Phytoactinopolyspora mesophila: one gene and its partner. Each later gene encodes a partner of the first gene's protein in a complex. Links are inferred from orthologs where the notes say so. Each region holds a gene or a part of one and is shown on either strand. Other genes may lie near its edges.

Region 1 (4,918 bases):
GCTCTGAGGCGATGACAAAGCGTCCGCAGGGCGGTGGACACCGCACCGTGCGTCCTGGGCAAGGCGGCCACGGTGACTCCCCAAAGCAAAGCGAACAGGGTCTAAGCAGTGTCCCAAATCGGAGGTCGCCTGCGCACAGCGGCCCCCTTGGGAAACCGTCTGCAAGATCCCTTTAACAGTGGTCTCACCTCATTGTTGAGACCAAGCGTGACCTAGACCACAATGGCTGCCATGCGAGCACTTCAAGAGGGCGGCTAACCTGTAATGGAGCAGCGGCGGACTCTGACTCGAAAGTAGGCGATCGACACCGTGGCCCCCACCGGCCCGCCAGCGGGTTTCGGACCAAACGACTGGCTTGTCGAAGAACTTTACGCAAGCTGGCTCGAAGACCCCTCAAGCGTTGATCCGCAATGGGCTGACTACTTCGCGGCACATGCGAAGCAGCCGAGCGCGAGTTCCGCTACCACGTCCAAGACTTCTTCCACGCCTTCCAACTCCACCAGTCCGTCCAGCACGAGGACCACCGTGACATCTCAGGCTGCGCCAGCGTCCACTGCCACGTCCCGGCCATCCGGTTCTGCCCCCGTCGAGGGCTCCGGCGGCAGAGAGCCAGAAGCCCCTGCGCGCAAGTCCGCGGCAGCTTCGCCGGACAAGTCTGCTGAGGCTCCCGAGCCCACCGAGGAGAAGGTCCAGCTGCGCGGAGCTCCGGCGCGCACCGCGACCAACATGGAGTCCAGCCTCGAGGTTCCCACCGCCACCAGTGTGCGAGCGGTGCCGGCCAAGCTGCTGGTAGACAACCGCATCGTCATCAACAATCATCTGGCGCGCTCGCGCGGCGGCAAGGTCTCGTTCACCCACATCATCGGCTTCGCCCTGATCAAGGCACTCGGCCGGATGCCCGACATGAACTACTCGTACGGCGAGACCGAGAACGGCAAGCCCGCGCTGGTCAAGCCGGCCCATGTCAACCTCGGCCTGGCCATTGACATGAAGAAGTCCGACGGCACCCGCCAGCTGCTGGTTCCCAGCATCAAGAAGGCCGAGACACTCGACTTCGCCGAGTTCTGGTCGGCGTACGAGGACCTGGTGCGCCGGGCCCGCGACGGCAAACTGGCCGTCGAGGACTTCGTCGGCACCACCATCAGCCTCACCAACCCGGGCACCATCGGCACAGTGCATTCAGTGCCGCGCCTGATGAAGGGCCAGGGCACCATCGTCGGCGTCGGCGCCATGGAGTACCCGGCCGAATACCAGGGCGCGGCGCCGGAGACGCTGGCCCGTATAGGCGTCTCCAAGACCATGACGCTGACCAGCACCTACGACCACCGGATCATCCAGGGGGCGCAGAGCGGGGAGTTCCTCCGCATTGTGCATCAGCTGCTCCTCGGTGAGCACGAGTTCTACGACGAGATCTTCCGTGCGCTGCGAATCCCGTACGAGCCGATCCGCTGGGCCACCGACGTCACCACTGACCATGCCGACGAGGTCAGCAAACAAGCCCGGGTGCTGGAACTCATCCATGCCTACCGGGTGCGTGGCCATCTCATGGCCGACACCGATCCGCTCGAATACCAGCAGCGCACGCACCCAGACCTCGACGTCACCACGCACGGCCTCACCCTCTGGGACCTCGACCGCGAGTTCGCCACCGGCTCGTTCGGCGGCAGCAAACGATTCATGCTCCTACGCGACATCCTCGGGGTGCTGCGCAACGCTTACTGCCGCACCGTCGGCATCGAGTACATGCACATCCAGGAGCCCGACCAACGGCGCTGGATCCAGGAGCGGGTCGAGAAACCCGTCGACCTCACCGCCCGTGAAGACCAGCTGCGCATCCTGCTCAAGCTCAACCAGGCCGAGGCTTTCGAGTCCTTCTTGCAGACCAAGTACGTCGGGCAGAAGCGTTTCTCCCTCGAGGGAGGCGAATCACTCATCCCGCTGCTGGACGAAGTCGTCGCCTCCGCCGCCGAGGAGGGCCTCGTCGAGGTCACGGTCGGTATGGCGCACCGCGGAAGACTCAACGTGCTGGCCAACATCGCCGGGAAGAGCTACTCCCAGATTTTCGGCGAGTTTCAGGGCAACATCGACCCCCGCACCGTGCAGGGCTCGGGTGACGTCAAGTACCACCTGGGTGCCGAAGGCGAGTACACGACGCTCGACGGTTCGAAGATCAAAGTGTCACTCAGCGCCAACCCAAGCCACCTCGAGGCGGTGAACCCCGTACTCGAAGGCATCGCGCGAGCCAAGCAAGACATCTTGGACCGCGGTCAGGACTTCCCTGTGCTGCCCATCCTGGTGCACGGTGACGCCGCCTTCGCCGGGCAGGGCGTCGTCGCCGAGACGCTCAATCTCTCGCAGCTTCGCGGGTATCGCACAGGTGGCACCGTGCACGTCGTCGTCAACAACCAGGTCGGCTACACCACCTCGCCGGAACAGTCGCGCTCGTCGATGTACAGCACCGACGTCGCCCGGATGGTGCAGGCGCCGATCTTCCACGTCAACGGCGACGACCCCGAGGCATGCGCACGAGTAGCCCGGATGGCCTTCGAATTCCGGCAGGCGTTCAACAAAGACGTCGTCATCGACATGATCTGTTACCGCCTGCGCGGTCACAACGAAGGCGACGACCCCAGCTACACCCAGCCGCTGATGTACGACCTCATCCGCGCCAAGCGTCCGGTCCGCAAGCTCTACACCGAGGCGCTGATCGGCCGCGGCGACATCACCATCGAAGAAGCCGAACAGGTGATGGCCGACTACCAGCAACAGCTGGAGCGGGTGTTCGCCGAGACCAGGCAGGCCGAGATCGCCGCCGCGGCCAGCGTGCCGCGCTACCCGGACAAGCCCGAGCCCGAGGGCGAGGTCACAACCGCCGTCAGCCAGGAGATCCTGAAGCGGATCGCCGACGCACACGTCAACGTTCCGGACGGCTTCACGGTTCATCCCAAGGTGCTACCTCAGCTGCAACGCCGCGCGGCGATGTTGGCCGACGGCGGCATCGACTGGGCCACGGCCGAGATCACCGCCTTCGGTTCACTGCTGATCGACGGCCGTCCCGTGCGGCTGGCCGGGCAGGACAGCCGCCGTGGAACATTCGTGCAGCGCTTCGCCGCCGTCGTCGACCGCCACAACGGCGACGCCTGGGTTCCGCTACAGCACCTCGACGAGAACCAGGCCAAGTTCTACGTACATGACTCGCTGCTGTCGGAGTTCGCGGCGATGGGCTTCGAGTACGGCTACTCAGTGGCCAGGCCGGAGGCTTTGGTGCTCTGGGAGGCGCAGTTCGGCGACTTCGTCAACGGCGCCCAGACCATCATCGACGAGTTCCTGACAGCGGGCGAGACCAAGTGGGGTCAGCGCTCGGGCCTGGTGCTGCTGCTCCCGCACGGCTACGAAGGCCAGGGCCCGGACCACTCGTCGGCGCGGATCGAACGGTTCCTGCTCATGGGGGCCGAGGAAGCCTTCCGGGTGGCCCAGCCGTCCACGCCGGCCTCGTACTTCCACCTGTTGCGTCTGCACGCGCTGAGCCCGCACCACCGGCCGCTCATCGTGTTCACCCCGAAGTCGATGCTGCGCAACAAGCGCGCGGTCTCTGAACCTGAGGACTTCACCGGAACCACCACGTTCCAGGCGGTTCTGGGCGACCCGGGCGGCATAGACCCCGCCAAAGTGGAACGCGTGCTGCTCTGCAGTGGGAAGATCACCTGGGATCTGCTCAACAGCCGCGAGAAGAGGTCGGATGAGCGCACGGCCATCATCCGCCTCGAACAGCTCTACCCGCTGGCTGCCGAGCAGATCAGGAACGAGCTCGCCGCATTCCCGGCGTTGCGCGAGGTCCGCTGGGTACAGGACGAACCGGAGAACATGGGCCCGTGGCCCTTCCTTGCCATGCATCTGCCCTCGAAGCTGCCCGATGGCGTGTCGTTGACGCATATCACCCGTCCGGCCAGCACGTCGCCAGCGGTCGGTTCCCCGGCTCGGCACATCGAGGAGCAGAACGAGCTACACGACACCGCCTTCGCCTGAGCCACATTTTCGGGAGTTGATTTGTACTTCACCGACCGAGGAATCGAGGAACTCGAGCATCGCCGCGGCGATGACCAAATCAGTCTCGGCTGGCTGGCCGAACAACTACGCGAGTTCGTCGACGAGAACCCGGAGTTCGAGACCGCCATCGAACGCCTGGCCACGCACCTTGCCCGGCTCGACGACGAAGACGAGGACGACGAGTAACTGCGGCGTTCCGGTGGAGGGAGGCGCAGGGGAGGACCCGTCTCGCCCGCGGACTCGCTCGTACCTCGCTCCCCGCTGCCCGGCCCCACCCCGCCCGGGCCACCCCGGCCCCTCCCACCACCTCGGCGTATCTGCAGCACTGCCGGCCGGCCTTGTCGCCTCGCGAGGCTGGTGATGCGAGGATGGGGCGGTGCGTGACGTCAGAGTATGTGTGTTCGGGGACTCCTTCGTGGCCGGCGTCGGCGATCCCAAAGCGCTCGGCTGGGTCGGGCGGGTGGCCGCGCGGACACCGCCGTCCACCGGAGTTGATCTGACGGCCTATCCGCTGGGTGTGCGCGGTGAAACCACCGAGCAGACCGTCGTTCGGATGCCGATGGAGTGCGCGCCGCGCTTCAGCGGTGGTGACGAGCAGCGCATCGTCGTCGCCACTGGTGTCGCCGACGCCTACCACCATGTCGATCCGGCCCGTTCCGCGGCGGCGCTGGAGTTCGGGCTCGGGTCGTTAGACGTCCCCACGCTGGTCATCGGCCCGCCACCGGTCGGCGACGACGCCATGCTCGGACGTGTGCATGAGCTCGACGCAGCCTTCGGTGAGCTGTGCCGGCGTCGCGGTGTTCCATACATATGCACGTTCCAGCCGCTCTCCAGGCGCAAGCCTTGGCACGACGCCCGCGCCGACGACGGT
Region 2 (9,218 bases), on another replicon or contig:
CCACACCGGTGTTCGGGTTGAGCTGGTGAATCTGGCGAACGGTCTCGGCGTAGAGCCAGGCGCCTTCGTCATCGAGATCGTCGCGGGTGACACCGGTGACGGTGGCGTAACGCAAACCCATGGCCTGAACCGACTCAGCCACCCTGCGGGGCTCGTCGAGGTCCAGCTCATCCGGCTTGCCAGTGTCGATCAGACAGAAGTCGCAGCGCCGGGTGCAGTGGTCGCCGCCGATGAGGAAGGTGGCCTCGCGGTCCTCCCAGCATTCGAAGATGTTGGGACAGCCGGCCTCCTGACAGACGGTGTGCAGGCCTTCGCGTTTCACGAGGGATTGCAGTTCCCGGTATTCCGGACCCATGGTGGCCTTGGTCTTGATCCAGGACGGCTTCTTCTCGATAGGCGTCTCGCTGTTGCGCGCTTCGAGGCGCAGCAGGCGTCGGCCCTCCGGTGCGACAGTCACGTTGTCACCTTACGAGGTTGGCGGACGGGGCAGCTACTGCGGTCTTGCGTGGCTTCGTCGGGCTCATCGCGGTACCGGCTCTTCCTCCTGCGCGACGGGTTCACCTTCCTGAACCACACCCAGATGCCCCAGAACCTTCGGCAGGACATCAGCCACGGTGGCGGGGTGGCCCAGTTCACGGGAGATGGATGTCACCTCGGCATCGGATATCCCACACGGCACGATGCGGTTGTACCAGCTGAGGTCACAGTCGCAGTTCAAGGCGAAGCCGTGCATGGTGACGCCCTGTGCCACCCGGATGCCGACGGCGCCGACCTTGCGGGCCGGCCCGTGCTGGTCGGCCGGCACCCAGACGCCACTGCGGCCTTTGATGCGCTCCGTGGCCAGCCCGAACTCGGCGCAGACGTCGATCATGAGCTGCTCGACGCGGCGCACGTAGGCGACGACGTCGTAGGTCCGCTGGAGCGCGACGATGGGGTAGCCCACGATCTGGCCCGGTCCGTGCCAGGTGATCTTGCCGCCACGGTCGACGTCGAGCACCGGCGCGCCGGCATCGATCAAGGGCCGCTCGTGTGGCTTGGTGAGCTTGCCGGCGGTATAGACGGGAAGATGTTCGAGAAGCACCACAGTGTCCTCGATCTCACCTGCGACCCTGGCGGCGTGCAAGCGTCGCTGTTCTGCCCACGCGTCCTCGTAGGGCACCGGCGCGTCGTGCTGGATCACCCGGACGTTGCTCATACCTACTGAGCCTATGCCCGTAACCGGCCGGGGCTGTATGGCTTGCATCACGCACCACCCGGCTCCGAAAACAGGTTCCAGACGACGATGCGGCCGTGCCGGGAGCCCGGCGCGAGCTCCTCCCGGTGGACTCCGGTTGGTAACTGGGGGCGAAATACGTCAAAGTTGGTGCTGAGCGCTACCACAGCGGTCTGTAGAGGTCAGAGAAACCTTCCCTGCACCGAAATAGTCACGCGAAAGTTGATCTCAAGCGGCGGCAAACGCCGAACTTTGGAAACATAGAGGCTATGGAGGGGCCGTTGCGCGTACCTGGTTACACCGCCGTACGGCGGCTGGGATCAGCGAACTCGTCAATGTGGCTAGGTACCGACGACGCCACCGGGAATCCGGTGACCCTCAGGCTGGTGAAGGGCGACCCCAGCACGGTCAAAGCCGGACTGAGCAGCGCCATCCTGGTGATGCGCGCGCTCCAGCATCCGCACGTCATCCCGGTGATCGACCTGGTGGACAGCCCTGCGGGGCCGGTGCTGGTCCTCGGGCCGGCCGAAGGCGGCAGTCTCGCGGACATCCTGATGATGCGGCGCATATTGCCTGCTGGCGAAATGGTCACGGCGTGTGCTCCCATCGCCGAGGCCCTGGCCGAGATTCACCAGCACGGAATCGTGCACGGTGCCATCACACCAGACGAGATCGTGTTCGCCCACGACGGCCGGCCGATGCTGGCTGGCATCGGCATCGCTTCGATCGGGGGACAGGTTGATCTGAGCGGGCCGACGATCGCGCCTGAGGTCGTCTCTGGTGTCGGGTTCGCGCCGCCGGCCGACGTGTACAGCATCGCGGCGATGGGTGTCGTGGCTCTGACCGGGCCGGTCTCCGCCGACCGGCTGTTCGCGGCGTCGGCAGAGCATCTGCTCGCCACCGGCGTGGCCCCAGCCGCACAAGCGGTCATCACCCGCGCCATCGGCCGCAATGTCGGGCGCCGTCCCGCGGCCGAGACGCTGGTCAATGCCTTGTACGCGATCGCCGATCCAGAGCCCGTCGAGTTGGTGAGCGAGCCCGAACCTCCTCCCGCCACCCACCCACCGGGCTTCGGAGCACCCCCCTTCGCCGACCCCCTGGCCGGGGCGGCGCCGGCATCAGCACCGTCGCCCGATCCGGCGCCCCGGCCGGCACCGGATTTCGACCCAGAGCTGACCTCGCCGGACGAACTGGACGACGTCACCGCCTACATGCGGCAGGTCGCGGCGCCGCCGGCCGGCCGGCGAGCGCGGCGAGGAAACACATCCGGGAGCGAGACATCGGAGTTCGGCGGGGTCGCCGGCGCCGAGCCGGCGCACCACGAGCCGCCACGGCCAGACCCCGACCCCGGCCCCGCGACCGAACCCGGCGGACACCGTGCCCGAGGCCGTCGTTCGGCCCGTGGAGACCAGGTGAGACCTCCCGAGCGGTCTCGGCCAGCGGAAGAGCCCGCCAAGCGCCGTCAAGCGGCGAGATCGGCAGAGCCGGACAAAACGGCTGCCTCCAGTTCGCGCGGCCGTAGCGGCAGCCGTCGGCCCAGCAAAGGGGATATGACGAAGGTCGCCAGCGGGCTGGTGGTCCTCTTGCTGGTGGCCGGTGCCGTCATTCTTGGTATGCAGATTTTCGGCGGGGAGGACGACGAGCTCCCCGAAGCCGGGCTGGGCAACCCGGAGTCTGTCGACGTCGGACAAGGAGAATACTGCGGAGGACCACGCCCGGCACCGGAGGAAGAACCGCCTGAGGTCAGCGACTGGACGCAAGAGGTACAGCGTCTCTACAGCCTGCGTTCGCAAGCATTCGAAGAGGTCGACGCCGAACTGCTGTGCCAGGTGTACGCACCCACCAGCGAGGGCCTCATCCGCGACGTAGAGCTGATGCAGGAATGGGCCGATCACGACGTCCGCCCGCAGAATCTCTCGTTCGAGGTGATTGACGTCGAGTTGATCGAGCAGCACGGGGGAACAGTGGTGCTCGAGATCTCCGACCGGTTGCCGCCTTACGAGCTGGTGGACAACGACGGTGAAGTGGTCGACCCGAAGGAAGGTATCGAAGACGACACCTGGTCCGCTGAACTGGTTCCTATCGCCGACGACACCTCGGCCACGCCCACCTGGCGCTTCGGCTAATGCCCCGCCAGTCACCGCTACCCACCGCCACCCACTCCCCGTGATCGTGAGCAGATTTCAGCCCCACCCCCCGTGATCGTGAGCAGATTCGCGTTGCTAGAGCGACCGGATCCCGCACATGATCACGCAGCCGGGGCGCGGAGAATGACTCATGATCACGGCGGGGTGTTCGGGGAGAGTGCGGCGGCGACCACTGACCTGGCATCAGGGTGCTCATGCCGGAAACCACTCTGAACCAAGCGGTTGGGCACCACTCGTAGGCTGCCGGCGACGTACTTCGCGTACTCACCGAGAACAATACGCAGGCCGAAGTATGGTGCGGGCAAGATGGCCGGCCGATCGATCGCATGCGCCAGCACCCGGATGAACTCGGCATTGCTCACCGGCTCGGGGGCGGTGATGTTGAATGCACCCACGCAGCCGCTCTGCTCGATCAGGAAACGCAGGGCGCGAACCGTGTCCGTGAGCGAGATATGGCTCCAGAACTGGTGTCCGCCGGCCAGCGGACCCAGGATGCCGAGCCGAGCCAGTGTGTGCAGCCGTTTGAACGCACCGCCGGAGGCACCCATGATCAGCCCGAAGCGGGGATGGCACACGGCGATGTCGGCATCCCTGGCCGGTGCTGTCGCGGCCTCCCAGTCCAGGCACATCCGTGCCAGGAAGTCCTGGCCGGTCGTGGAGTCTTCGTCTAGATACTCGTCCTCACGGTCGGCTCCGTAGATGCCCTGTGCTGACGCCGAGACGAACACGCGAGGTGGAGCGTCGAGGCCGGCGAGTGTCTGGGCGAAGAGCGTCGTGGCGCGGACCCGGCTTTGACGCAGTTCGGTCTTGTACGCCTTGGTCCACCGGCGGTCTCCTACCCCCGCGCCGGCGAGATTGACCGCGGCGTCCAGGCCCTCGAGGGGCGCCGGGTCGATATCGCCGACGACGGGGTCCCAGCGCACCTCGTCCGGCCCAGCCGGGGCGCGACGGACTAGCCGCAGCACCTCGTGTCCGTCCTGAACCAGCGATGTCCGCAGCGCCGTTCCGACAAAGCCGCTGGAGCCGCTGATCGCGATACGCATGGGAGAGGCGACTCGGTTGTTGCCCTTACAGCCCCAGCTCTCCTTCGAACTGGCCCGCCTCGAGTCGCTGCTTCACCGCGGTGAGGTAGCGGGCGGCGTCGGCGCCGTCGACGATGCGGTGGTCGTAGGTCAACGCGAGGTACACCATGGACCGTACGGCGATATTGTCCGACCCAGTGTCGTCGGTGACCACCACCGGCCGCTTGACGACGGCCCCGGTGCCGAGCATGCCGACTTGAGGCTGGTTGAGGATGGGGGTGTCGAAGAGCGCGCCACGGCTGCCGGTGTTGGTCAGCGTGAACGTGCCACCCGAGATGTCGTCGGGCTTGAGCTTGTTGGACCGCGTCCGCTCGGCGAGATCGGCGATCTGCCGGGCCAGGCCACCGATGTTGAGATCGCCGGCGTTCTTCACAACCGGAACCATCAGGCCTCGTTCGGTGTCCACGGCGATGCCCAGGTTCTCAGCATCGTGATAGACGATCTCGTCGCCGTCAACGCTGGCATTGACGACCGGATACACCTTCAGCGATTCGACGGCGGCCTTGGCGAAGAAGGGCAGGAACGACAGCTTCGTGCCCTCGCGCTTCTGGAAGTCGGCCTTGGCGCGATCACGTAGCCGGGCAATACGCGTCACGTCGACTTCGACCACCGTGGTCAGCTGAGCCGATGTGGCCAGCGAGTCGACCATGTGCGCGGCGATGGCCTTGCGGACCCGGCTCATCTTCTGTCGCGTGCCGCGCAGCGGCGACGGTTCGACCGGAGCGGGCGCGGCGGGAGCGTCAGCAGCGGCCGGTTCAGCGGGCTGGGCCTGGGCCGCGGTGGCTTCTTCAGCGGCGGCCAGCACATCCTGCTTGCGGATCCGTCCGCCTACTCCGGAGCCGGTCACCGTCGACAGGTCGATGCCGTGCTCAGCCGCCAGCTTGCGTACGAGCGGTGTGACGTACGGCTTTCCGTCGTCGGACGACGCCTGAGCGGCCTGGTGCCGACCACCCGTCTGAGCCGTGGCCGACTGGGACTCCGGCTTCTTGGTGGGCTGTTGGGCGGCGGGCTGCTCTTCCTTCTTCTCAGTCGGCTGCTGAGGCTGCGGCGGCGCCTGCGTCTCGGGCTCGGCTGCCTTCTCGGACTCGGCAGCTTCCGGCTCCGACTCTTCTTCGGCCTCGGCGGGCTGTTCCTGCTGCTGGGCAGCTTGGTCGCTGTCTCCCGCATCGCCGTCGTCGCCGATGATGGCGAGTTCGGCGCCGACCTCGACGGTCTCGTCTTCGGCGACCTTGATCTCTTGGAGGGTGCCGGCGACGGGGGAGGGGATCTCGGTGTCGACCTTGTCGGTGGAGATCTCCAGGAGTGGCTCGTCGACGGCCACCTGGTCGCCGGGCTGTTTGAGCCAGCGGGTCACAGTGCCCTCGGTGACGCTCTCGCCGAGGGCCGGCAGCGTGACGGGTGTGCCGCCACCGGACGAGGCCGGAGCGGATTCCTGCGGCTGCTCCTGCTGCTCCTGAGCTGACTCGGCAGCCGGCTCGGACTCGGCAGCTTCCGGCTCCGACTCTGCTTCGGCCTCGGCCAGCTGTTCCTGCTGCTGGGCAGCTTGGTCGCTGTCTCCCGCATCGCCGTCGTCGCCGATGATGGCGAGTTCGGCGCCGACCTCGACGGTCTCGTCTTCGGCGACCTTGATCTCTTGGAGGGTGCCGGCGACGGGGGAGGGGATCTCGGTGTCGACCTTGTCGGTGGAGATCTCCAGGAGTGGCTCGTCGACGGCCACCTGGTCGCCGGGCTGTTTGAGCCAGCGGGTCACAGTGCCCTCGGTGACGCTCTCGCCGAGTGCGGGCAGGGTGACAGAGGTTGCCATCGTCATTCCTCTCGAAAGTCTCTCTCGACCATGAGCCTATGTGAACGTATCAGCTGATGAAGAGCGTATAAGTGAACGGTTCTCGCCTCGACACGGCATCCTGTGACCGGGGACACATCAGTGGGACGCCCGGCCAGCGGGGAGCGGACGCGTTCACCCGTGGACATGCAGGGGCTTTCCGGCCAGCGCCAAGTGGGCCTCGCCGAGTGCTTCGCTCTGCGTCGGATGAGCATGGATGAGCTGCGCGACCTCGTCCGGCAGCGCTTCCCAATTGCAGATGAGCTGCGCTTCGCTGACCAGCTCACCCACTCGGGCACCGACCATGTGAACCCCTAGAACCGGACCGTCCTTCTCCCGGACGAGCTTAACGAACCCCTGCGTGCCGAGGATCTGGCTCTTGCCGTTGCCGGCAAGGTTGTAGTCGAAGGTGGTGACTTTGTCCGCCCCGAGCTGTTCGACGGCCTGGGCCTCCGAGAGCCCCACGGAGGCGACTTCAGGGTCGCAGTAGGTGACGCGGGGGATGCCGGTGTCCTCGACCGGTATGGGGTTGAGCCCGGCGATGTCCTCGGCGACGAAGATGCCGTGTGCGAACCCGCGATGGGCCAGTTGCAGTCCGGCGACGATGTCACCGACCGCGTATGTGCCGGGCACGCTGGTGCGCAGCCGCTCGTCGGTGGTGACGAACCCGCCTGTGTCGAGTTGGACGCCGGCATCGGCGAGGCCCAGTGCGTCGGTCACGGGGCCGCGTCCGATCGCGACCAGCAGGAGCTCGGCCTCGATCACCTCGCCACCCTCCAGCGACACGGCCACGCCGTTCTCGTTGTGCTCGACTCCGGCGAACCGGGCACCGGTCTTGATGGTCATGCCGCGTTTGCGGAACGCGCGCTCGACCGTCTTCGAACAGGCCTCGTCTTCGCCTGGTACGAGCCGGGGCAGCGCCTCGACGATCGTCACCTCCGCGCCGAACGATCGCCATACGCTGGCGAATTCTACGCCGATGACACCGCCGCCGAGCACGACGACCGACGCCGGCACCCGGTCGAGCGTCAGGGCTTCGTAGCTGCTGATGACTTTGTGCCCGTCGATATCGAGGCCGGGAAGGGTGCGGGCATACGAGCCGGTGGCCAGCACGACGTGACGGCCGGTGTACCGCGTGCCGTCGACCTCGACGGTGTTGGGTCCGGCCAGCTTGCCGGCACCTTCGATCAGCGTCACCTTGTTCGCCTTGACCAGGCCTTGCAGCCCCTTGTACAGGCGGGCGACGACGCCGTCCTTGTAGGCGTTGACTCCGGTGACGTCAACACCCTCGAAGGTGCTTTTGACGCCGAACTTCTCGCTGCCGCGCGCGACGTCCGCGACCTCGGCGGCATGCAGCAGAGCTTTGGTAGGAATGCAGCCGTAGTGCAGGCACGTGCCGCCGACCTTGTCCTTCTCGACCAGCGCGACACTGAGTCCGAGTTCGGCCGCGCGAAACGCCGCGGCGTAGCCACCACTTCCGCCCCCGAGGACAACGACGTCGAAGTTGCCCGCCTCAGCCATCATCTGCTCCCGTCCCTTCCGTGATCACCTATGATCCGGTGGTGTTCGAACGCCAGCTCCTCGAAGGTGCGGACGTTCACGCTTCGTCGATCCTCCCATCCGGGCGGCGGCGACCTGCGTGTGGGATCCATTCGGGAGCCACGGGAAACAGAGCGCGCCCCATTTACGCGGCCGCTGATCACGTGGGTGGGGATTCGACATAGTGAAAGCGATAGTGTCGGTGTTCGAAGCGGATGACGGAGGTTTTGCGGATGCGATGGTTCGGCCGGCGGCGAAAGAGCGCTGAAGGCAGCCTGGACCGTGCTGCCGACGACGCCGACTCCAAGCACCTGAAGGAGTTCGCCAGCTCCCGCCACGGGGTAGAGGCGTTCGTCGAGCCGCCCACCACCATGACCGCCACCACCGTGGTGCTGGTGGCGCATGACGGCGAGTGGACCCGCCGGCGGGTGAAGGACTCCGACGCCGCACACGACCTCGCGCGCAAACTCGGCATCCCTGCATACGACGCCCAGGTGGTCGGCTACCCGCAGCGGATGCGGGAGTGGAACCGCAAGACCGGCGGACGCGGCGTCTGACGAGCGCCGGCGCCCGCTTTCATGATCATGAACACTTGGTAACGAGTATGGCCACTAAGTGTTCATGATCACCGTTAGCCTGCGTGATCGACGTCGTCGACGATCTTCACCAATGTCCGCACTGCGGCGCCGGTAGCACCCTGCGGGGTGTAGCCGAAGGGCTGACCTTCGTTGAAGGCGGGACCGGCGATGTCCAGATGTGCCCACGGGACGTCGTCGTCCACGAACTCTTTGAGGAACAGTCCGGCTTGTAGCGCGCCGCCTTGACGGTCGCCGATATTGGCGATGTCCGCGATCTGCGAATCCAGCTTCTCGCGCAATTCGGCGGGGAGCGGCAGCGGCCACATGTGTTCGCCCGCCGCCTGGGCAGAGGCCTGTACCTGGGTGGCGAAGTCGTCGTTGTTCGCCATGATGCCGGACACCCGGGTGCCGAGGGCGACGACGGCTGCTCCGGTGAGTGTGGCGACGTCGACGATCACATCCGGCTCGTCCTCCTTGGCCCTGACCAAAGCGTCGGCGAGGACCAGACGGCCCTCGGCGTCGGTGTTCAGCACCTCGACGGTCTTGCCGCCGTAGATGGTGATGACATCCGAGGGGCGCTGCGCCTCGCCGGACGGCATGTTCTCGGCCATGGCGGCGTAGGTGGTGACGGCCACCCTCGGAGCCAGCTCGGCGATGGCGAGTGTGGCAGCGACCACAGCCGCGGCGCCGCCCATGTCGCATTTCATGGTCTTCATCGCGTCGCTCGGCTTGAGGGACAAGCCTCCGGTGTCGAAGGTGATTCCCTTACCGACGAGGGCGACGTGCTTCTTGGCCCGCGCGGGCCGGTACGAAAGGCGGACCAGCCGCGGCGGATTG

The links.
Region 2: F7O44_RS23365 (region 1) and sucB share a complex: the UniProt entries of both Escherichia coli proteins name them as parts of the 2-oxoglutarate dehydrogenase (OGDH) complex. The link is inferred for Phytoactinopolyspora mesophila from one-to-one orthologs.

What each region holds. Positions count from the first base shown.
Region 1 is NZ_WLZY01000009.1:186,899-191,816, forward strand. The notes cover bases 1-4,226. They hold F7O44_RS23365 (multifunctional oxoglutarate decarboxylase/oxoglutarate dehydrogenase thiamine pyrophosphate-binding subunit/dihydrolipoyllysine-residue succinyltransferase subunit), read left to right. Parts: upstream 1-309; coding sequence 310-4,026; downstream 4,027-4,226. Other genes in these bases: F7O44_RS23370 (DUF6104 family protein), read left to right, coding at 4,048-4,226. In the rest of the region: more of F7O44_RS23370, read left to right, coding at 4,227-4,233; F7O44_RS23375 (GDSL-type esterase/lipase family protein), read left to right, coding at 4,424-4,918. UniProt on the Escherichia coli protein: E1 component of the 2-oxoglutarate dehydrogenase (OGDH) complex which catalyzes the decarboxylation of 2-oxoglutarate, the first step in the conversion of 2-oxoglutarate to succinyl-CoA and CO(2).
Region 2 is NZ_WLZY01000002.1:683,086-692,303, forward strand. The notes cover bases 3,838-6,808. They hold sucB (2-oxoglutarate dehydrogenase, E2 component, dihydrolipoamide succinyltransferase), read right to left. Parts: upstream 6,247-6,808; coding sequence 4,429-6,246; downstream 3,838-4,428. Other genes in these bases: F7O44_RS09230 (TIGR01777 family oxidoreductase), read right to left, coding at 3,838-4,403; lpdA (dihydrolipoyl dehydrogenase), read right to left, coding at 6,400-6,808. Also shown: lipA (lipoyl synthase), read right to left, coding at 1-457; lipoyl(octanoyl) transferase LipB, read right to left, coding at 521-1,195; F7O44_RS09225 (protein kinase domain-containing protein), read left to right, coding at 1,495-3,339; more of F7O44_RS09230, read right to left, coding at 3,495-3,837; more of lpdA, read right to left, coding at 6,809-7,785; F7O44_RS09245 (oxidoreductase), read left to right, coding at 8,037-8,360; F7O44_RS09250 (leucyl aminopeptidase), read right to left, coding at 8,435-9,218. UniProt on the Escherichia coli protein: E2 component of the 2-oxoglutarate dehydrogenase (OGDH) complex which catalyzes the second step in the conversion of 2-oxoglutarate to succinyl-CoA and CO(2).